Regions from separate parts of the Photobacterium sp. HL06 genome, predicted to be linked through region 2. Evidence: predicted binding sites of a transcription regulator. Region 2 holds the regulator's gene; each other region holds the start of a gene.

Region 1 (7,636 bases), 380 kb from region 2:
GATCTACTCCGCTTATTTGTTCGCCGTGATCCTTTTGGTCGTTTCTTCTCCTGCATGGTGTATGTAACCAAAGAGCGTTACAACACAGAGCTGCGGAGAAAAACTCAGGAAGTTCTTAAAGATTATTTTGGTTCAGACCAAAACGTCGAATTCACCACTTTCTTCTCTGAAAGCCCGCTAGCGAGAACTCATTATATTGTGCGAGTTGCTAATAATAACTTTGATGTTGATGTGAAAGCCATCGAGCATAACTTAGTCGAAGCCGCATCAGCGTGGGAAGATCGTCTGAGTGCTTCATTGGTTGCTAACTTTGGTGAAAGCCAAGGTACGGTGTTGGCGAAAAATTATTCCCGTGCATTCCCTCGCTCTTATAAAGAGCAGATGCTGCCGGGCTCTGCGGTTGCAGATATTGAACAGCTTGAACGCTTAAGTGAAGGCCATAAGCTGGGAATGCTGTTCTACCGCCCACAAGAAGAGGCTGTTGATTCTCACTTTGTGAAGTTGAAACTCTTCCACCGAGAGCAGCCGATCCACCTTTCTGATGTTATGCCAATGCTTGAAAATCTTGGCTTGCGCGTGATAGGTGAGTCGCCGTACCAAGTGGTTACTGCGAATGGAACGGTTTACTGGATCCTTGATTTTGCAATGCTTCACAATGCTTGCACGGGTATTGACCTTAGTGAGGCTCGCGATCGTTTCCAGGAAGCATTCTCTGCGATTTGGCATAGTGAACTCGAAAGTGATGGCTTTAACCGTTTAGTACTCTGCGCTGGTCTGACTGGCCGCGAAATTACAATTCTACGTAGTTTTGCACGTTATATGCGACAGGTTGGTTTCCCGTTCAGCCAGCACTATATTGAAGAAACACTATCAAGTCACAGCGATTTGGCTCGTGATCTTGTCGCGCTGTTCACCTTGCGTTTTGATCCAGCGAAGAAGCACTCGGAAAAAGCTGAGCAAGATCTGATTAAGAAACTGAACAAGAAACTGGATCATGTAGAAAGCCTTGATGACGACAGGATCATTCGTCGTTATATGGATATGATTATGGCGACGCAACGTACCAACTATTATCAGAAAGATGAGCAGGGCAATTCGAAGCCTTGGCTTTCTCTGAAGTTGCGCCCGTCTGAAATCCCTGAAATTCCAGCACCTGTTCCGTTTTTCGAGATCTTTGTTTATGCGCCTGATATCGAAGGTGTTCATCTGCGAGGCGGCAAAGTAGCCCGTGGTGGCCTGCGTTGGTCGGATCGCCAAGAAGATTTCCGTACTGAAATTCTTGGTCTGGTTAAAGCACAGCAAGTTAAGAACACCGTGATTGTACCGGTAGGTGCGAAGGGTGGCTTTGTTTGTAAACGTCAGCCACAAATGTCAACACGAGAAGAAATCTGGGCAGAAGGTCAGCGTTGTTATAAACGTTTCATTCGTGCCTTGCTTGATGTTACCGATAATATTGTTGATGGCGAGCTGCTTCCACCAGCAAATGTTGTCCGTCATGATGAAAATGACCCGTATTTGGTTGTTGCTGCCGATAAGGGAACAGCGACATTCTCTGATCTGGCCAACTCGGTATCAGATGACTATAACTTCTGGTTAGGTGATGCATTTGCTTCTGGTGGTTCGAATGGCTATGACCATAAGCAGATGGGCATTACTGCAAGAGGTGGCTGGGAATCAGTGAAACGCCACTTCCGTGAACTCGGTATAAACTGTCAGACAACAGACTTTACTTGTGCTGGTGTTGGTGACATGGCGGGTGACGTGTTTGGTAACGGTATGCTGCTATCCAAGCATATCCGTTTGGTTGCTGCATTTAACCATATGCACATCTTCTTAGATCCAAATCCGGACTCGGCGTCAGGTTGGGAAGAGCGTAATCGCTTGTTCAATCTACCACGATCAAGTTGGGAAGATTATGATCAAAGCTTGATCTCAGAAGGGGGCGGGATCTTCTCGCGTCGTAGCAAGTCGATCAAGCTAACACCTCAAATCCAGAAATTGCTGGGTACCCGTAAGCAAAGCATGCCGCCAAATGAACTCATTCGCATGATCCTGCAAATGGAAGTGGATCTGTTGTGGAATGGTGGTATCGGTACCTATGTGAAATCACAGAGTGAGACCCACACTGATGTAGGTGACCGCGCCAATGACGTGCTACGTATCAATGGTAGCGATCTACGGGCCAAAGTTGTTGGTGAAGGTGGTAACCTGGGTATGACTCAGCTGGGCCGCGTCGAGTTTGCAGCGAAAGGCGGTTTGGTGAATACCGACTTTATCGATAACGTTGGTGGCGTTGACTGCTCGGATAATGAAGTCAACATCAAGATCCTTCTAAACAGCCTGGTTGCTGGTGGCGATCTGACATACAAGCAGCGTAACGAGCTGCTAGAACGTATGGAAGATGAAGTGGGTGACATTGTCCTGGACAATGCTTATTGCCAGAGTGAGTCAATTTCTGTGACTCAGCAACAGCAAGTACAACTGCTGAAAGAGCAGGTCCGCTTCATTCACTACCTAGAGAAAGAAGGCAAACTGGATCGTGCACTGGAATACCTACCTGATGATGATACGCTGGCAGAGCGTGAGAAGTCAGGTCTGGGGCTAACCCGTCCAGAATTAGCAGTACTGGTTGCTTACGGCAAGATGGTATTGAAAGAAGATATGGTAACTGATGAGATCGCCAATGATCCGTACCATGCACGTTTGTTACCGGCCTATTTCCCGAAAGAGTTGCAGAATAAATACCGTTCGCAGATGGAGCATCACCCGCTGAAACAACAGCTGATCGCGACCTCATTGGCAAACCAGATGTCTAACGAGATGGGCTGTAACTTCGTTACTCGCTTGCAGGAGGAAACGGGATCGACAGTCGTTGAGATATCATCTGCTTATGCGGTAGGCCGTGAAATATTTAACTTTGACCAGTTCTTCACTCAGATCCGAGAGCTAGATAACGTTATCTCGGCAGAAGTACAGTATGAAATGCTGTACCGCTGTCGTCGTATGCTGCGTCGTGTTACGCGTTGGATCTTACGCAACCGTGATCGCAAGCTGGGCATCGAACAACAGATCACTTTCTATCAGCCGATTGTACAGAAGCTGCGGGATAACCTTGAAAGTTACCTCGTAACGGAAGAGGTCCAAGAGCATAACGATCAAGCTAACAGCATGATCAAAGAGGGTGTTCCTGAGGATCTGGCACACAACATTGCACGCTTGAGCAGCTTGTATTCTTCAATGGATATTGCCCAGATTGCGAAAGAGCTGGATAAAGATATCGACTTTATCTCACGTGTGTACTTTGTTGTCGGTGCTGACCTATCACTACACTGGTTCCTGAAACAGGTTCATAACCAGCCGGTTGAAAACCATTGGCAGGCATTGGCCCGTGCATCATTCCGAGAAGATCTTGATTGGCAGCAGCGCCAGCTGACGTCAGCGGTGATCACCACCTGCCCAGAGGGTGAACAAGCTGAAGAGCTGATTGAGAACTGGATGGATCAGCATAAAGCTGCTATCCATCGTTGGGATACTGTACTTGCAGAATTCAAGGTGGGTACAACCCATGAGTTTGCCAAGTTCTCAGTTGCACTGCGTGAGCTGATGTTGCTGAACTTGAACTGTCGTTCATCAATGTAAGCTAACAATTAGGCTGTGATTCTTCACACAATATATCAAAGGTCATTATGTCATAAGACGTAATGGCCTTTTTTACGTTTGTGCTGAGACAGGGGAGCAATTGCTACAGTTTGAATGAGAATTCGATTTTGTTTTATCCTTGGTCGTTTTTTAAACTAAGCAACGAAATCGTTTGCATCAATAGGGAGGGTATAAATATTATTTTGTGGCCTAATCCCTTGTAAACCAAGGAAGTGACTGTTTTTCTGATGAAATTTTGCAAAATACTATTTGAACTAAGAGACTAAACTGTGAATAATGTTCTCCCGTTTATACGGGGCTTTTTTAAGGAGGTACAATGATTTACCGCCTCGCTCGATCTGCAATTTTCAAGCTTGACGCTGAAAAAGCACATGATCTAGCTATTCAGAACTTTTCTCGCTTTACTGGCACTCCTCTCGATCTCTTCTATCGTCAACATGTTCCTGATCGTCCCGTTGAAGTAATGGGCATCAAATTTAAAAACCCAGTCGGTTTGGCCGCAGGCCTAGATAAAAACGGCGAGTGCATTGATGCATTTGGTGCGATGGGCTTTGGTTTTGTAGAAGTGGGCACTGTGACACCTCGTCCGCAGCCGGGCAATGACAAACCACGCTTGTTCCGTGTTATTCCAGCAGAAGGTATTATCAACCGTTTTGGTTTTAACAACCTCGGTGTTGATAACCTGGTAGAGAACGTTAAAAAAGCCAAATATGATGGTGTTATCGGTATCAATATCGGTAAAAATAAAGATACACCGGTAGAGAAGGGCGCGGAAGATTACTTGATCTGTATGGAGAAGGTGTACCCATACGCCGGTTACATTGCCGTCAATATTTCCTCTCCTAACACGCCAGGGCTACGCTCACTCCAGTATGGCGATGCATTAGACGATCTGCTGTCTCAACTCAAACAGAAACAGAAAGAACTGACCGAGAAGCATGGTAAATATGTACCGCTGGCATTGAAGATCGCGCCAGATCTAGAAGATCAGGAAATTGTTCAGATCGCTGAATCGTTGATCCGCAATGATATTGATGGTGTGATCGGAACCAACACTACGCTGGATCGTTCATTGGTTAAAGATATGCCGCACTGTGATGAAGCAGGTGGTTTGAGCGGCCGCCCTCTACAGAACCGCAGTACCGAAGTGATCCGCCGCTTGGCAGAAGAACTTGATGGTGCGTTGCCGATCATTGGGGTAGGTGGTATCGACTCTGCTGTTGCTGCACGTGAAAAGATGATGGCTGGTGCGCAACTGGTACAGATCTATTCTGGCTTCATCTACCATGGGCCTAAATTGGTTAAAGATATCGTAACCAATATCTAAGCAGATATTAAAGATCAGTGATAACTGCAAAGTACCTGTCTGGGTGATACCTGGCAGGTACTTTTTTGTTGAAGCTTTATATTTCACTATTGATAATCCCCGCTTTTTGTCAAACTTTCAGTATAACTGCATTAAGATCAGTATTTTATTTCCCCTTTTATTTTGTCATCGGAGCAGTAAAATTCTCCTAAAGTTTTTTCTATATCGTTGGATAAGCAGTATAAAGAACTGATTTTGGAGCAATTACGTGCTGAAGCCTAATAATTCATGGATGTGGTATTACGACCATAAGGTTGATTCCCTGATGCTAGATTTGGGGGACGAAATGGTTTTCCGTGTATCTATTCCAACCAAGCATCTTGTTACTTCCGCCTATGAACGAACGGTTTTTACGGTAGACGATGCAAGCATCTTCCAATCCTACAGAGAAAGCATCGCTCAGCTTGAGCTTTCAGAGCCAAGAAAAGCCGAATTGGCGTTGAATGCTGTTGCGGCTAGCCGTTTTCACAAACCTATGATGCCTAAAAGCTGGTTCTTTGAAACTCAGCAGGGTGATTGTGAGCCGGAGAATGGTGACATTATCACATTACATGCTGAATCAGGCCCGGCAAAATACCTGGTGATTGAGAACAGCGGCTGTGCCAGCCTGTGTATGCTGGCTGACGTGGAGCCTCTTGCCCTGACATCAACAAAAGAGATGGCTTTCTGCGATACCATCAAGGTCATGAACGACCGTATGCAAGCCTTCACAAAAGAACTGCCACTGAATTTTGCTTTAGTAGGGTAGCGACTGGTTAAGATCTCACAACCTCTCTCTGTGAGCTTCTCTAGGCTGCCTTGCTAATGTCCCAAAGTCTTTTTTACTTCCTATACTTTTCTTTCCTTCAGCTTGTCGCTTGCGTTTCGCTAGGCGTAGATTTCTTCATTTACCCACAATTCCCTTAACTACTCGTAACTATTCGTATGAGCTTCAGCCTTGTTTAGCGCGTAGCTATAGCAAGTACTAAACAAATCGTTTAGCGGGCCATTAGAGAGCCTGAATAGGCGAGGTGCATCTAGAGCATTGGTTTGAAGGCCAAGATTAGGCCTTGTAAGAGAAATAACCCCTAGTGGTTAACGCTGCTCAAGATAAGCGCATTTAATTTTTAGGGCTAAAAAGGATAATTCTTGAGCGAAATAAGTGATTTTAATCGAAAAATCTTAAAAAAATAGCAATTATTTTTTGCCTCTTTTTGCCATTAAATAGCAAAAAAGTACTATATATTTAAGCAAGAATCTCACGCATTTCTCAAGGATCTTCCTCTTTTCCCCTTTGTTTGAAAATAAGTAACATGGCTATTTTTTCCTATCAGGAAATAGTTTCCCACTAGGAAAGTATCAGGAGTGAGCATTCTACTCATATCAGAAAGACCATCATTTAGCGTCTCCAATAAGAGCAAAGCATACGATTGTTTCTATGGGTGTAATTTAGAAAGGTTAATAAAATTAGTGGCTTATCTGTATGTTTCCTTGTGGAAACAATTTTATTTATGATTGTTTCTGCTTTGGTGATGGTTTTTATAGGTGGGCTTAATATGGGGCTGTTTCTATTGTTTACGTATTGAAACAATCAGTCGGAAAGGTTTTCTATATGGTTTCCTTCAATCACCAATACCAACAAAGTTTCGTATTCAGTTATCAATAGCAAAGTGGTGAAGCCAGCTCTTTATCTTTGACGAATCGCTTGCTGGTTAAGAAAGGCAATTGATGAAGGACAGAAATTGGACAATAAGTAACCTTTTTTTTCTTTCCAGGACAGGGATAAAAAACGGCTTATCAAATGACTGACTATTTTTGGTGCTTTTTTGGCTAAATAACCGTAATGACAGCCTTTAGAGCGAGGTATTTATGCTGTTTTCGGTTATAATTCTCAGCAACATAAGTGCGAAAAGAATTCCATGAATCAATATCTAGCTATTACCTCCCGAGGTCTTGAGAACCTCCTTGCAGAAGAATTAGAACAACTTGGTGCGCAACAGATCCAGGTTGTCCATGCCGGCGTACGTTTTCGAGCTGAACAATCAACGGCTTACCGTTGTTGTTTGTGGACACGTATCTCGTCGCGGATCATCCAAGTACTGAGCGAATTTAATGTCCGTGATGACATGGACTTGTACCTGGGTGCGGCGGCAATCAACTGGCCAAACTACTTTAGTAGCGATACGCGTATTATCGTTGACTTTAATGGTACCAACCGAGAAATCCGCAACAGCCAATATGGCGCGATGAAAGTAAAAGATGCGATCGTTGACCGCTTTACTAAAGCGGACCTACGTCGTCCTAGCATTGATCGTGAACGTCCAGAACTACGGATCCACATGCGCCTTTCTGGTGAGAAAGGGGTACTTGGCCTGGACATGGCCGGCAGTGGCCTGCATCAGCGTGGCTACCGAACCGAAGCAGGTAAAGCTCCACTGCGTGAGACCCATGCAGCGGCACTGGTTATTAAGAGTGGCTGGACTAAAGACAAGCCACTACTCGATCCAATGTGCGGTTCCGGTACCTTGCTGATCGAAGCGGCCTTGATGGCTGCAGATATTGCACCAGGTATTAAGCGGAAGCGTTGGGGCTTTGAATCTATCAAAGACTTCGATAAAGAAACTTGGCTTG
Region 2 (7,636 bases):
GCACCGTGTACAAATTCCTGTTCGTTTTCAGTTGGATTAAACAATGGACACTATTGAACAATTGCAAAATCAATTTGGCCTTATGACCTGGCCACTTCTTATCTGCTCTGCCCTGACCGTCATGATTTTGTTGGAAAGGTGCATTCAGGTGCTGCTATGCACTGGTGTTGGTAAAAGTAAAATCAATGCCCTGCTTGCTGGCCGGAACCGTAACAACGGCACTGATCTCGATCGGCTTGCCGATGACCTCAGCAATCAACGGCCGCTGCTATACAAGGGTGTGGCGATGCTTATCTCCCATCGCCACTTCAACAAACCACTACGTGAAGATGCCGCCGGGATCTGGCTTCAGCAGAAACGTACACAGCTGCGTTCCGGCATCAGGCTGCTGACTTTGATTGGGGTGATTAGCCCATTGCTCGGTTTACTGGGTACCGTTTTAGGCCTGATAGACATGTTCGAAGGGATTGCTGCAACGACGGGGGCTGTAACTCCCAATGATCTGGCTGATGGCTTGGGGCTGGCGATGCGCACCACGGCTGCTGGCCTAATTATCGCCTTACCGGCAATTACATCCGCGCAGCTACTCGGGCTCTGGGCTGATAAGGTAACAGCCAAGCTCGAGCACACCTTAAATTATTGCAACCTTTGGCTCGAAGGCTTAGATCTTGCCCCTGGCAACCAACCTAAGCCCGGATCCACAACCAGCCTCAAAGAGGTTGCCCAATGATCCGTGTCGGTAACAGCAGCCAGTTTGATGATGAACTCAAGCCTGATCTTACTCCGTTGCTAGATATCATCTTCATTGTGATGGTTTTTCTATTGCTTACAGCCAGTGTCAAATTGCAATCCCTTGAGGTTGAGTTGCCACAGACAGAAACCCAGACCTTGCAAACTACTGAATCGGATCCTGTCACCGTCAACCTGACCGCACAAGTGCCATATTGGGCACTACAAGGTCGCCCTGTTGAGAGTTGGGATGAATTCACGCAGGCCTTACTCAAAGAAGTAAAGGCTAACCCAGACAAGCCTGTTGTTATTGGTGCAGACAAAGCAGGCTCAGTCGAGAACATGCTGAAATTACTCGCCTTTTTGCAACAGCAAGAAATAAAAGCAACACAACTATTAATGGAAGAGGACAAATCATGAAGCGTATCGCTCTGGCTACAGCATTACTTATCACAGCGAGCTCCGTCTGGGCCAATGAACGCATCATCAGTGCTGGCGCTGCAATTACCGAACTTATCAATGCCATGGGTGCACAAAAACAGCTCGCAGCCGTTGATATTACCAGCAAGTCGATGGTTGACAGCTCGGTTCCTAAGCTGGGCTACCACCGCCAGCTCTCTGCAGAGAGCCTAATTGCCCTCAACCCAACCCGGATTTTAGGCTCCAATGAAATGGGGCCGAAAACGACGTTAGAGCTTCTCCAGCAAGCTGGGATCAATGTCGATATCCTCAACTCGGGTGAAACCGTTAATGATCTATTAGTTCGCATTGAGGAAATAGGTCGTATTACAGGCAAAGAAGCAGACGCGGCTCAGTTGCAAGCTAATGTGAAACAAAAAGTTGCCACGATCAATGCCACTTTGGCTAAACAGCAAACGCGCAAAAAAGTTCTGTTCCTCATGATCCATGACGGCCGCCCGGCCAACGTTGCTGGCCGTAACACCACCGCCGACACCGTGATCAAACTTGCAGGGGCCATCAACCCCGCTGCTGATGCTGTTGAGTCTTACAAACCGATTTCGACCGAAGCCATGGTCGACATGCAACCCGATATCATCCTGATCAGCTCACGGACATTGAGCACAATCGGCAATGCTGATGAGTTGCTGAAAAAGATACCGCTATTATCTGCGACACCAGCAGGTCAAAACAAAGCATTGGCAACCATTGACGGCACAGCGCTGATTGGCGGCCTTGGCTTGAAGAGCCTGAGTGAAGCTGAGCGTTTGAATAACGTGTTCTACAACTGATCCTCAACCTAGATACGGCTATCTATGCAATCAAGAATTATGCAGATCCACCGCATGCCTGTTAGTGTTGTTTTTCCACTGGGCTTTTTACTACTTGCGATCGCTATCATCTCCTCGGTGGTTGTCGGGCCGATGGCAATCAGCTTTTCTGACAGTGTTAAGGTGCTTTTGCCATGGCAATCTGATCTTCCGGCCCACATTCAGATCGTTATCCATCAGATCCGCCTGCCACGTACCCTGCTGTGTATGGCGGTTGGGGCAATACTTGCCCTTTGCGGCGCGGTCATGCAGGGGCTGTTCCGTAATCCCCTGGCAGATCCCGGTATCATTGGCGTGTCTGGCGGCGCTAGCCTTGGTGCCGCCCTTGCCATTGTTGTTTTTGCACCGCTGGCAACATCATTCCCGCAACTGCTAACTCTTGGAACGGTACCGATTTTTGCCTTTATTGGCGGTGCGGCCAGTACTTATCTTGTCTACCGCCTTGGCACAGATAAAAACGGCACTTCTGTCACTGTCATGCTGCTTGCCGGTGTTGCTATTGGCGCCTTGTCAGGTGCCGCCCTTGGGTTGATGAACTACTATGCTGATGATCAGGCTCTGCGCGATTTGTCTCTCTGGAGCATGGGTTCACTTGCTGGTGCGACATGGCCAGGGATCATACTTGCTTTTGTTACCCTAGGTAGCTTGTTGTTTTTGTTCGACCGCAATGCCAATGCGTTAAATGCTTTCTTGCTGGGCGAAGCCGAAGCTCGCCATATGGGCGTAAATGTTCAGCGGTTGAAAAGGCTGCTTATTTTGCTCTGTGCCGCGGGGGTCGGTGTCACGGTCTCATTAACCGGTGTCATTGGCTTTATCGGCCTAATTATTCCCCATCTAGGAAGAATGCTTACCGGGCCGAATCACAAAACATTGCTGCCATTGTCGGCACTACTTGGCGCGTTAATCCTACTCATCGCCGATATGCTGGCTCGTGTTGTCGCCGCCCCGGCAGAATTACCCGTCGGGATCATCACAGCTATTCTCGGCGCACCATTCTTTATCTTCCTACTTATAAACCAAAAGGGAAGAATGTCATGAACACTGCAACAGAAAAGAACAAGCCTGCTGCTATCGAAGCCAAAGGGCTGCACCTGACGTTGGGTGGAAAAACACTGCTGAGCAACTTCAACTTAACCATTGCCAGCGGCGAACTAACCGCCCTTCTGGGCCCCAATGGTGCCGGTAAGAGTACGTTGCTCAAGGTACTGTGTGGGGAAATCGATGCAGGCGGCGAAGTGTCCTTCTTCGGTAAAGCACGTAATGAATTCAAGCAGGCAAAGCTTGCCAAGCACTTAGGTGTATTGCCACAGCACAGCAATTTGAGTTTTGCTTTTACCGCACAAGAAGTGGTAGAGCTCGGTAGCCTGCCACTGCAAATACCCAATGTGCAAACCAAAACAATCGCCACTGAGAAAATGAAGCTTGTTGATGTGCTGTCGCTCAAAAATCGGCTCTACCCTTCCCTATCCGGCGGTGAAAAGCAACGGGTGCACTATGCACGGGTGCTTACCCAGTTAAGCCAGGCAGGCAAGCAGTGTATGCTGATGCTCGACGAACCGACCTCGGCGCTCGATCTCGCCCACCAGCATAGAACTCTGCAAGTCGCCCGAGGCCTTGCGCAATCGGGGGCTGCCGTGATCGTAGTGATCCATGATCTGAACCTAGCGGCTCAATATGCTGATCGCCTTGTTATTATCAATGAAGGTAAGATCCAGGCTGATGGTCCCCCCCGACAAGCATTACAGAAAGACACGATCAGCCGAGTCTATGGCTGGCCCGTACACATCGGCGAGCACCCAACCGATAACTATCCTGTTGTGATGCCTGCGATCTCGTCTGCAGAGTTATCAAAAGCAGTATAAGTTAATCCTATTTTAGCAGGACAGCCTCAGCCCAAAAGCTGAGGTTTTTTACTTGCCAGAAAGCAAAATCATCGAACCAGATTGCACGTCATATGCACTAAATTGTTGTAAAATTGCGGTGAGTTTGTTGATATCTATCAAGAATTACAGGGTTGGGATACAGAAACGTTGCACTGTGCGCTACACTCAGTAGAATGTGAACGCAAGCGATTACACAATGCAACGTCGGGAAAGACGAGAGAACAAGGCCGCTCGTGACTGAAGCGGCTTTTTGGCGTTTTTGTACGCTGTACCAAACAGAACAATTATCTGGATACAGTCAGATAATTACTCTGTTTGGTACTTTCAATTACAAGTGATTATGAAATGGTCGGCTCTGACCTCTGATCTTAAATTATTAGAAGAATAAGTATGGCAACGATTAAAGATGTTGCACGTATGGCTGGTGTATCAACCACAACAGTTTCTCACGTGATCAACAAAACACGCTTTGTTGCAGAAGCAACACAGAAAAAAGTATTAGCGGCCGTAGATGAACTAAATTACGCGCCAAGTGCTGTTGCGCGAAGCCTAAAATGTAACACAACCCGCACCATCGGCATGCTGGTAACCAAGTCTACCAATCCATTCTTTGCCGAAGTGGTCCATGGGGTTGAAGAGCATTGCTATGGCCAAGGCTACACCCTGATCCTATGCAATACTGAAGGTAACCTAGATAAGCAACGTGACTATCTACGCATGCTCGCTGAAAAGCGTGTAGATGGCCTATTGGTAATGTGTTCTGACTTGGACGAGAAGCTGCTTGAACTCCTTGAGCGCAAGAAAGACTTACCAATGGTGATCATGGACTGGGGCCCGGAAAGCCCGCATACGGATAAAATTCAGGATAATGCAGAGCTCGGCGGCTACGTTGCAACCAAGTACTTTATCGAACACGGCCACACTAAAATTGGTTGCCTGTCAGGCCACTCAGACAAATCGACCTGCCAAGAACGTCTGAAGGGCTTTTATAAAGCGATGGGTGAAGCGCAGCTTAGTGTCAATGAAGACTGGCTGCTTGAAGGTGATTTCGAGTGTGAGTCAGCGGTTATCGCCGCCAATAAGTTCATTGAAATGAAAGAGCGCCCGACAGCAATTTTCTGCTTTAACGATATTATGGCAATGGCGCTGATCAGTACTTTCGAGCAGGCAGGCATACGCGTTCCTGATGATATTTCAATTATTGGCTATGACAACATCGACTTGGCACCGTACTTCTCTCCGCCCCTGACGACGATTCACCAGCCTAAGCGCCGCCTGGGCAAAACGGCGATTGAGATCCTGATGGAACGAGTCAAAGATAAAGAACATGAACGCCGTATTTTTGAGATGGCACCAGAACTGGTTGTTCGCAAGTCAGTCAAAGACTTGAACGCCTAATCAACCAAGTCGCAACCCATAGAAACCGATATTACTTATCGGTTTTTTTATGTCTTAAATGACGGTTGTGATGCATTGATTTTGAGGCAAATATATTTTTTGCCACTAAAAACATAGACATATTTATTGAAGCAATATCACACTTTTAAAAGTGGGAGCAAGTTCAAAAATATTATATGGGATATGCTTATTAAGTCACGAACAAGGCAAACCTCCCGAAAGGGTGGGACGCAAAGCTTCCGGCCTAAAAGTGGTTAGTTTTTCAACAACTAAGTCTCTTATGGTAGCGGGGTCGCCGATGGATCTAGCAAAAAGTCATGTCATGAATCCTGACATTATCCTGACATAACTTTTTTGTGAAATTTGCTAATCTGAAATCCTCGCTCTGTTGTTAGGTGACCCAAGAAATATTTCACCGAGAAGAAGCATGGACAAACCAGTACTTAAAGAATCATTACGATTATTCAGTTGTTTCGAGAATGTAAAGTCTCGCTCAATGTTTGGTGGCTTTGGCATTTTCGCGGGTGAAACTATGTTTGCACTCGTGGTAAATGACAAGTTACACCTTCGTGCAAATGCCGAAAATGAAAAAGAATTTAAAAAAGCAGGGCTTACACCTTATGTGTATAAAAAGCGCGGCTTTCCTGTTGTAACTAAGCACTACGCTATTCCAGAAGAATGGTGGAGTGAACCCGATAAAATTCTTTGCCAAGCTAAGCGTTCCTTTACTGCCGCCAAACAAGATAAAGAAACCAAAAGCAAATCAGGCCCAAGTCGTATTAAAGACTTACCAAACCTCCGTTTAGCCAACGAACGTATGCTGAAAAAAGCAGGTATTACTACGGTTGACGAGCTCTTTGAAGCCGGTGCCCTGAATGCTTACAAGGCGTTACAGCAGTCTCACCAGGAGTCGGTCAATATCGAGTTGCTATGGGCCTTAGAAGGTGCCGTAAGTGGCCAGCATTGGTCGGTCATTACTCAGCAACGCCGCTCAGAGCTCCTATCTGAGTTGCCATAGGTTAGAGACATCGATAAAAAAGAGGTGCTATGCACCTCTTTTTATTATCTGCACTCAAATACACACCCAAGACCAGTGAAATTAAGCACATTGCCGAACGAGCATATTGGTTTCGTTGTAAATTTATGCCCTCTCTTATGACAATTTTTTGTCATAGAACGTCAAATATTGATACCTCTCACAAAGCTGTTCATAAATGCATCAATATCCTTTTCTTCAATATCGGCATTAGTAGAATGAGGCTGTCGTTCACACAGGAGGTTGTCATGCACTGTTCCAAGCCTTTTCCTGGACAAGCAGACCAGATGTTCAAAGACAAGTTTTGCAAGTGGCCAAAGCTCATGCGTGCTCTGGTGATAATTAGCCTGATCCCCCCCTTTGCAATCTTGTTTATGGTTTATAGGCAACTTGCTCCGGTGGCAGCCCTTGACGATGCACTTACCCTCACGGCAGGTTTCAACCTATTATTGCTTTTCTGGGGGTTATTACTGAAAATCCGCTCAAGAAAGTACTGGTATCGCAACTACCATATTGGTAAAACCATGCTCCTAGCAATGCTACCTGTCATTGCATCCGGCTATATACTACTATCGCAACCGGATGTTCCGGATATGGCCAAACAACAGAAAACCCAAGCTGTTCATATTTCGCTCAACTAATAGAATTTAAAGAATTTTTTCGATTTCCTGAAATTTTCTTGCCCGTTATTCGGTCTCTGTCTCATACCAATCTAGTATTTTACCCGATCATTGCATCGATTAGATTGATATACTCGCTGTAGCATAAATTACAGCCAGACAGGCATCATTAAGGGGCTCATGTGCGTATTCCAGCCAAACAACATTATTCTTTTCTTATCAAGCCACTTCTTTGGCTGCAAAAGCGCCATTATGGCAACGTGCTAAACCCGGCATTGCTCTGGGGGCGACGTCCTACCCTATTCTGGCTTGTCGCTGGATTTTTCGGCTACCTCGATCGCAAGTCCTCCCCCGTAACACCCGTTGTCCGATCCTTAGTCTGCGTCCGGGTGTCACAGCTCAATGACTGCGCGTTTTGTGTCGATGCCAATGGAATGAAATTAGCCGAGCGCTGCGATTCCGTGGAGAAAATCAAGGCCCTTGCCAACTGGCAGCACAGCGAGCTTTTTGATCAGCAAGAGCGTGCCGTACTGGCCTATGTAGAAGCGATTACCATCACTGGTCAGCGCGTAGACGAAGCAATGATTGCACAGCTAAAACAGTGGTATGACGATGATGCGATTGTTGAGCTAACAGCATTAATCTCATTCCAGAACCTATCAGCCAAATTCAATACCGCGC
Region 3 (7,636 bases), 1.7 Mb from region 2:
GGTTGCCGGTCAGTGCCAGCGGTGTGGGTTCGGTTTGCTGATCGAGAAGAAATTAGCGAGTGGCATTAAACACCAGTGTGCTGATAGAAAGTGCCATGCCTATCAAGAGTAATGGCCCCGCCTTCACAATGTCATGATAAAAAAAGCCAGCAGAAGCTGGCTTTTTGGGTTTTAGGCACCAGGCTTTCTACTGGCTAATGGCCGGAAATGCAGCTGGATCTAGGTGGTCTGCTAGCTCATTTAACGTGTCTTTCAGACCAGCCTGAGAATTGGCACATACATTGATATGGCCCATTTTACGTCCAGGGCGCTTTTCTTTGCCGTACCAGTGAATATGGCACTGTGGCAGGGCCATCACGGCATCATCGAGGGTATCTTCGCCGAGAATGTTGACCATGGCCGTTGGGCGCAGCAGCGACGTATTGCCTAACGGCATGCCACATACGGCGCGTAGGTGGTTTTCAAACTGGCAGGTTTCGGCTCCTTGCTGGGTCCAGTGGCCGGAATTGTGTACCCGCGGTGCAATTTCATTGACCAGCAGCTTGCCATCGACATCAAAAAACTCGATAGCCAATACACCGATGTAATCCAGAGACTCTGCCAGTGCCCGGAACATGGTTTCAGCCTGGGCTTGCAGTTCACAGTTTCCTTCCTGTGCCACAGAGAGGCTAAGTACCCCGTTGCAGTGGATATTTTCAGTAAGCGGATAGATAGCGATACTGCCATCTTTGCCTCGGGCACCGATTAAGGACACTTCACGGTCAAAAGACACAAATTCTTCAGCCACAATGGCCTGATCAGGCGTAGTCGTGAGAAAGGTGCTAATTTCCTGCCAGATCTGCTCAGTGTCTTCATGGGACTTCAGTCGCCATTGTCCTTTCCCATCATAGCCACCCAAGGCACTTTTTAGCACCATGGGAATGCCGACGGTTTCAATGGCGTGATCAAGATCATCGCGGGTATTGATGATTTGGTACTTTGCATTGGCAACCCTGGCGCGATCGAGCAGGATCTTTTCCAAACGGCGGTCGCCGCCAGCCTTGATGGCTTCGGTAGTTGGCCGGAATTTACCGCTGGCTGCACAGGCATCGAGGATATCGTGGGGGATATGCTCAAATTCTGCGGTGATCACATTGGCGTAGGTGATTGCCGTATTCAGCCCTTTCATCATTAGCTGTTGAGTCAGCGGATGGACCACATGCCCGGTACCCACGTCATAAGCGAATACTTCAATATTTAAAGGAGCCCCGGCCAGTGCCATCATTCGTGCCAGCTGTCCTGCTCCAAGCACCAAGACCTTCATTATGCATCCTCTGCTGGGTTGGGGTTACTCAGCACTGTATCGGTTTGCTCTTTGCGAAAGGCATCAATGGCCGCCATGACAGTAGTGTCCTGGGTGCCAATGATTTGAGCGGCCAGTAAGCCGGCATTGGCCGCACCGGCATCACCAATTGCCAAGGTGCCTACCGCGACGCCTTTTGGCATCTGGACAATAGAAAGTAGTGAATCCATGCCTTTGAGCGCGCGGGACTGAACGGGTACACCCAGTACCGGTACGCTGGTAAAGGCCGCTGTCATGCCAGGAAGATGCGCTGCACCGCCAGCACCAGCAATGATGACTTTGATGCCGCGTTCGTGGGCACTTTCTGCATACTCAGTAAGTAGATGTGGAGTACGGTGAGCAGAAACCACTTTGGTTTCATAAGGCACGTTGAAGCGGTCTAGCATTTCAGCTGCATGCTGCATGGTTGGCCAATCTGACTTTGAGCCCATGATAATCCCAACTTTCATCCCGATCTCCTTTGGGTTGCATAAAATGAAGGCATGTATATGTATTCTTTTGCGCGCATTATACGGTGATTTTTTGAGAAGGAAAACGTTTGCGTCGGTGATTTTGTCTCATTCTATTACTAACATGGAGTTGCGTGGTGGGAGTGGGTAAAATAGGTAAACAAATGGTTAAATCTAGCGTCAGCTGATATCGATGATGAGGATAATGTGGAGAATTTAGCGCAAGTCGTTGCTGCATTGCAGCAAGGTGAGGTTGTGGCCTACCCGACCGAGGCTGTTTTTGGTGTGGGGTGCGATCCTGATAATGAGCAAGCTGTGCAGAAACTCTTGGCATTAAAACAGCGCCCGGTAGAAAAAGGGTTGATCTTGATTGCTGCCGATTATGAGCAGTTGACGCCCTATATTGATGATAGCCAGTTAACTGCTGAGCAGATTGCACGCATTCAGGCTAGCTGGCCGGGCCCTGTTACCTGGGTCATGCCAACCAAAGCTGGGGTGCCGAGCTTTTTAACTGGTCAGTTTACAACCATTGCAGTACGTGTCACTGATCATCCATTAGTGCAACAGTTATGCCGTCAGTTCGGCAAACCGCTGACCTCAACCAGTGCCAACCTTACTGGTCAGGAGCCAGGGCGTAGCGCTGAAGAAGTCAAAGAGCAGCTAGGCCAATATTTACCTGCTATTTTACAAGGGGAGACAGGAGGCCGTGACAACCCTTCTGAAATCCGTGATGCCATTACAGGGAAAGTTTTCCGCCAAGGATAAAATCACTATGCAAGAAGTCAGCAAACAAGCGGTAAAAGCGTTTCTATTAGATCTTCAAGATCGTATTTGTCAGGCGCTCGAACAACAAGACGGCAAGGCAGTGTTTGAACAAGACCAATGGGAGCGGGAGCAAGGCGGCGGTGGCCGCAGCCGGGTATTACGCCAGGGCCGAGTCTTTGAGCAGGCCGGGGTTAACTTCTCTCATGTGTTTGGCACCAAAATGCCAGCATCGGCTACGGCGCACCGTCCTGAATTGGCGGGTCGTAGCTTTGAGGCAATGGGGGTTTCTCTGGTGATCCACCCGAACAACCCGTATGTGCCTACTTCACATGCCAATGTACGTTTCTTTATTGCCGAAAAAGAAGGAGAGGCTCCGGTCTGGTGGTTTGGCGGTGGTTTTGACTTGACCCCTTTCTACCCGTTTGCTGAAGACTGCCAGCATTGGCACAATACTGCGAAGGCACTTTGTGCTCCCTACGGTGAGGAGGTGTACCAGCAGCACAAAGACTGGTGCGATAAGTATTTCTTTTTGCCTCACCGCAATGAAACTCGCGGTGTGGGTGGTTTGTTCTTTGATGACCTCAATGAGTGGGGTTTTGAAAAGAGCTTCAACTATATGCAAGCCGTGGGTAATGGTTATATAGACGCTTACCTACCGATTGTAGAGAAGCGCCACCCTACCCCTTATGGCGAGCGTGAACGTGAATTTCAGCTATATCGCCGTGGTCGCTATGTTGAGTTTAATTTGGTTTATGACCGTGGCACCTTGTTTGGTTTGCAAAGTGGTGGGCGGACAGAATCAATCCTGATGTCGATGCCGCCTCTGGCCCGCTGGGAGTATTGTTATGAGCCAGAGTTAGGTTCACCTGAAGCGGATCTGTATGAGAATTACCTCAAACCGCGCGACTGGTAACATCGGCCACGAAAGGTTTGAGCTTGTATTCATGCAATGGTAGGGTCGATTTATCGACCCTGCTTTATTTGGAATGTATAGCCACATGGATAAGTACGTTGTTTTCGGCAATCCGATTGCCCAGAGTAAATCGCCATTAATTCATACTTTGTTTGCCCGCCAGACCGCTCAACAGATGACTTATACTGCAGAGCTGGCACCTATCGATGGTTTTAAATTGGCCGCGGATAATTTTTTTGCTGCTGGTGGCCGTGGTTGTAACATCACTGTTCCTTTTAAAGAAGATGCCTATCAATATGCTTCTAAACTGACTGAGCGGGCAAAGCTGGCTGGTGCGGTGAATACGCTGAAAAAATTGGATGACGGTGACATTCTCGGTGATAACACTGACGGTGAAGGCTTGGTTCAGGATCTATTGCAGAATCAGGTTGAGCTAGCGGGTAAGCGCATTCTGCTTATTGGTGCTGGTGGTGCTGCGCGGGGCGTCATATTACCTTTATTGGCTCAACAGCCCGAAAAGCTGGTGATCACGAATCGAACGTTAGAGAAAGCCGAGCTGCTGGCAGAGTTATTTTCATCTTATGGCAACATTCGAGCTGTGGCGCTCAATACACTTGAACAACCTGAGTTTGATGTGATCATTAATTCAACCTCTGCGGGGTTAAGTGGCCAATTACCTAATGTTTCAGAGAAGATCATTAAACCAGCTGCCACCTGTTATGACATGGTATATAGCTCGGAACTGACAGCTTTCAACCGGTGGGCGCGTGATTTGGGTGCCGGAAAGACCTTAGACGGGTTAGGGATGCTGGTGGGCCAGGCAGCAGAAAGCTTTATGCTATGGCGAGGTATTCGTCCAGGAGCCAAGCAGGTTCAAAGTGAGCTACGTCGAGCAATGCAGGAATAAACATGAATCAAGACATATTATTTGCTGATATCCAGCTATGGGATAGTGAGAAGCAGGCGGTTAATTTCCCAGCTCAGCAAGCCGGAGCCCTGATCACCTGCTGGGTGAGTCTTTCTTGGTTACAACAGAAAACCGAACACCCACTGATTGAAGAGGTGGATATTCTCAGTACCTTTGCTGCCAACCGCTTCGATTTAGAAGAGTTGGCAGAAGAAATGATCGAGGAAGAAGAATTCAATCGCGATGGTGATATCGAGATCGGCTAGCAATAATTTACAGCTCGGCCAGGTATTCGTTTTTTAGCCGAACATAGTTATCTGCTGAAGCCGGTAAAAAAGCCCGCTCCTTGTCGGTTAATGGACGGGCTTGCTTTACTGGGCTACCGACATACAGATATCCCCCTTCCAGGCGTTTCCCTGGTGGAATTAAGCTCCCGGCACCAATGATGACATCATCCTCTATAATGGCGCCATCGAGTAAGATAGCCCCCATTCCCACTAAGACTCGGTCCCCGACTTGGCAGCCATGCAACATAGCCTTGTGACCAATCGTCACATCATCACCTATAATTAAAGGATGGCCCTTAGGGTTGTCAGCTGTTTTGCGAGTGACATGTAATACCGTACCGTCTTGAACATTGGTGCGTGCGCCAATGTGGATTTGGTTTACATCGCCACGTGCAGCAACCAGAGGCCAGATACTCGCATCCTGAGCCAGGGTAATGTCACCGACAAGGACAGACGAGTTATCAATATAAACATTATCACCCAGTGAAGGTCGAATACCTTTATATGAACGTAGTGGTGAAGTCATTGGGAAGCCTCTCTTTGCGTGTTTATCTTGTGAGAATAGCCAAGTGGTGATGTGAATAACATCAAAAAAGCTGTGATTGTTCGTTAATTGCGCGCTTGAGCGGAGGTGACGGTTTTATTTCAAAATGCCCCTTGCCAATGTGATCGAAGTCTCTATAATGCGACCTCACTGACACGGAGCACGGCAACTTAGCCGGTGACGAATCAGTTTGTTCTTTAACAATTTGACCATGCAATCTGTGTGGGCACTCGTGAAAAAGTTAAGTCGAAAGATTTATCAATGAACTGAGTGACCAAGAGCTAGAAATAGTTCGATTGCTTTTTTTGATTTACTTTTTATTAAAAAGTGAAAATAAGAAAGCGGCACAGTCAATTCGAGTTCCCGTTGCTAGCTTCTAGTAATGGAAACTCAATCAGTATTCATTGAGCCGTTCCGAAAGGAACAACAAAACTTTAATTGAAGAGTTTGATCATGGCTCAGATTGAACGCTGGCGGCAGGCCTAACACATGCAAGTCGAGCGGCAGCGACAACATTGACCCTTCGGGGGATTTGTTGGGCGGCGAGCGGCGGACGGGTGAGTAATGCCTGGGAATATGCCTTAGTGTGGGGGATAACTATTGGAAACGATAGCTAATACCGCATAATGCCTACGGGCCAAAGAGGGGGACCTTCGGGCCTCTCGCGCTAAGATTAGCCCAGGTGGGATTAGCTTGTTGGTGGGGTAACGGCTCACCAAGGCAACGATCCCTAGCTGGTCTGAGAGGATGATCAGCCACACTGGAACTGAGACACGGTCCAGACTCCTACGGGAGGCAGCAGTGGGGAATATTGCACAATGGGGGAAACCCTGATGCAGCCATGCCGCGTGTATGAAGAAGGCCTTCGGGTTGTAAAGTACTTTCAGTCGTGAGGAAGGGTGTGTAGTTAATAGCTGCATGCCTTGACGTTAGCGACAGAAGAAGCACCGGCTAACTCCGTGCCAGCAGCCGCGGTAATACGGAGGGTGCGAGCGTTAATCGGAATTACTGGGCGTAAAGCGCATGCAGGCGGTCTGTTAAGCAAGATGTGAAAGCCCGGGGCTCAACCTCGGAACAGCATTTTGAACTGGCAGACTAGAGTCTTGTAGAGGGGGGTAGAATTTCAGGTGTAGCGGTGAAATGCGTAGAGATCTGAAGGAATACCGGTGGCGAAGGCGGCCCCCTGGACAAAGACTGACGCTCAGATGCGAAAGCGTGGGGAGCAAACAGGATTAGATACCCTGGTAGTCCACGCCGTAAACGATGTCTACTTGGAGGTTGTGGCCTTGAGCCGTGGCTTTCGGAGCTAACGCGTTAAGTAGACCGCCTGGGGAGTACGGTCGCAAGATTAAAACTCAAATGAATTGACGGGGGCCCGCACAAGCGGTGGAGCATGTGGTTTAATTCGATGCAACGCGAAGAACCTTACCTACTCTTGACATCCAGAGAAGTTACCAGAGATGGTTTCGTGCCTTCGGGAACTCTGAGACAGGTGCTGCATGGCTGTCGTCAGCTCGTGTTGTGAAATGTTGGGTTAAGTCCCGCAACGAGCGCAACCCCTATCCTTGTTTGCCAGCGCGTAATGGCGGGAACTCCAGGGAGACTGCCGGTGATAAACCGGAGGAAGGTGGGGACGACGTCAAGTCATCATGGCCCTTACGAGTAGGGCTACACACGTGCTACAATGGCGTATACAGAGGGCTGCCAACCAGCGATGGTGAGCGAATCCCACAAAGTACGTCGTAGTCCGGATTGGAGTCTGCAACTCGACTCCATGAAGTCGGAATCGCTAGTAATCGTAGATCAGAATGCTACGGTGAATACGTTCCCGGGCCTTGTACACACCGCCCGTCACACCATGGGAGTGGGCTGCACCAGAAGTAGATAGCTTAACCTTCGGGAGGGCGTTTACCACGGTGTGGTTCATGACTGGGGTGAAGTCGTAACAAGGTAGCCCTAGGGGAACCTGGGGCTGGATCACCTCCTTACCTAAAGACTTGCTGTTTTATGCAGTGTCCACACAGATTGCTTGGTTAATATGTGAAAGAACAGCGAAAGCGCTAATGAATGACTCCGGTTATTGATTAACGCTTTTTGCGTTATGCTCTTTAACAATCTGGAAAGCTGACTAGTAAATTCAATTTTTACAATTGAATTAAAATGTTCTTCTTTATGAAGAACGAGTTCTCAAGCAAACACATTCAAGTGTCTTGTGTAGAGTCCGGCGAAAAACCAATTGTGTCCTTATCAGGCACACAAACCTTGGTTGTTTGAACATACGCTTTTGTCTTCACTTTTTTGAAAAGTGAAAATAAAAAACTCCTTGGGGTTGTATGGTTAAGTGACTAAGCGTACACGGTGGATGCCTTGGCAGTCAGAGGCGATGAAGGACGTATTAACTTGCGATAAGCCCAGTTTAGGCAGTAAAA

What was found. Region 2 encodes PurR, which represses purine synthesis genes. Its sites were predicted from a motif close to TNANGNAAACGTTTNCNTNA; they were not measured.
Region 1: pyrD (quinone-dependent dihydroorotate dehydrogenase) is a predicted target of PurR. The motif match lies at 3,800-3,819, and genes of this name have one in related genera.
Region 3: purE (5-(carboxyamino)imidazole ribonucleotide mutase) is a predicted target of PurR. The motif match lies at 1,869-1,888, and genes of this name have one in related genera.

The regions. Positions count from the first base shown of each region.
Region 1 is NZ_CM183914.1:2,056,714-2,064,349, reverse strand. It holds gene AC51G0_RS09670 (NAD-glutamate dehydrogenase) at 1-3,639, shown strand, start outside; gene pyrD (quinone-dependent dihydroorotate dehydrogenase) at 3,977-4,987, shown strand; gene AC51G0_RS09660 (cell division protein ZapC) at 5,235-5,774, shown strand; gene rlmKL (bifunctional 23S rRNA (guanine(2069)-N(7))-methyltransferase RlmK/23S rRNA (guanine(2445)-N(2))-methyltransferase RlmL) at 6,925-7,636, shown strand, end outside.
Region 2 is NZ_CM183914.1:1,673,892-1,681,527, reverse strand. It holds gene AC51G0_RS07995 (energy transducer TonB) at 1-40, shown strand, start outside; gene AC51G0_RS07990 (MotA/TolQ/ExbB proton channel family protein) at 44-730, shown strand; gene AC51G0_RS07985 (ExbD/TolR family protein) at 727-1,149, shown strand; gene AC51G0_RS07980 (heme/hemin ABC transporter substrate-binding protein) at 1,146-1,979, shown strand; gene AC51G0_RS07975 (FecCD family ABC transporter permease) at 2,019-3,056, shown strand; gene AC51G0_RS07970 (heme ABC transporter ATP-binding protein) at 3,053-3,880, shown strand; gene purR (HTH-type transcriptional repressor PurR) at 4,292-5,299, shown strand; cyclic di-GMP riboswitch class I at 5,495-5,599, shown strand; gene AC51G0_RS07960 (TfoX/Sxy family DNA transformation protein) at 5,727-6,317, shown strand; gene AC51G0_RS07955 (hypothetical protein) at 6,584-6,976, shown strand; gene AC51G0_RS07950 (carboxymuconolactone decarboxylase family protein) at 7,138-7,636, shown strand, end outside.
Region 3 is NZ_CM183914.1:4,030,144-4,037,779, reverse strand. It holds gene AC51G0_RS18255 (DNA topoisomerase family protein) at 1-112, shown strand, start outside; gene AC51G0_RS18250 (5-(carboxyamino)imidazole ribonucleotide synthase) at 188-1,303, opposite strand; gene purE (5-(carboxyamino)imidazole ribonucleotide mutase) at 1,303-1,791, opposite strand; gene tsaC (L-threonylcarbamoyladenylate synthase type 1 TsaC) at 1,999-2,556, shown strand; gene hemF (oxygen-dependent coproporphyrinogen oxidase) at 2,564-3,469, shown strand; gene aroE (shikimate dehydrogenase) at 3,555-4,376, shown strand; gene AC51G0_RS18225 (DUF1488 family protein) at 4,379-4,642, shown strand; gene AC51G0_RS18220 (gamma carbonic anhydrase family protein) at 4,650-5,189, opposite strand; rRNA gene AC51G0_RS18215 (16S ribosomal RNA) at 5,643-7,195, shown strand; rRNA gene AC51G0_RS18210 (23S ribosomal RNA) at 7,543-7,636, shown strand, end outside.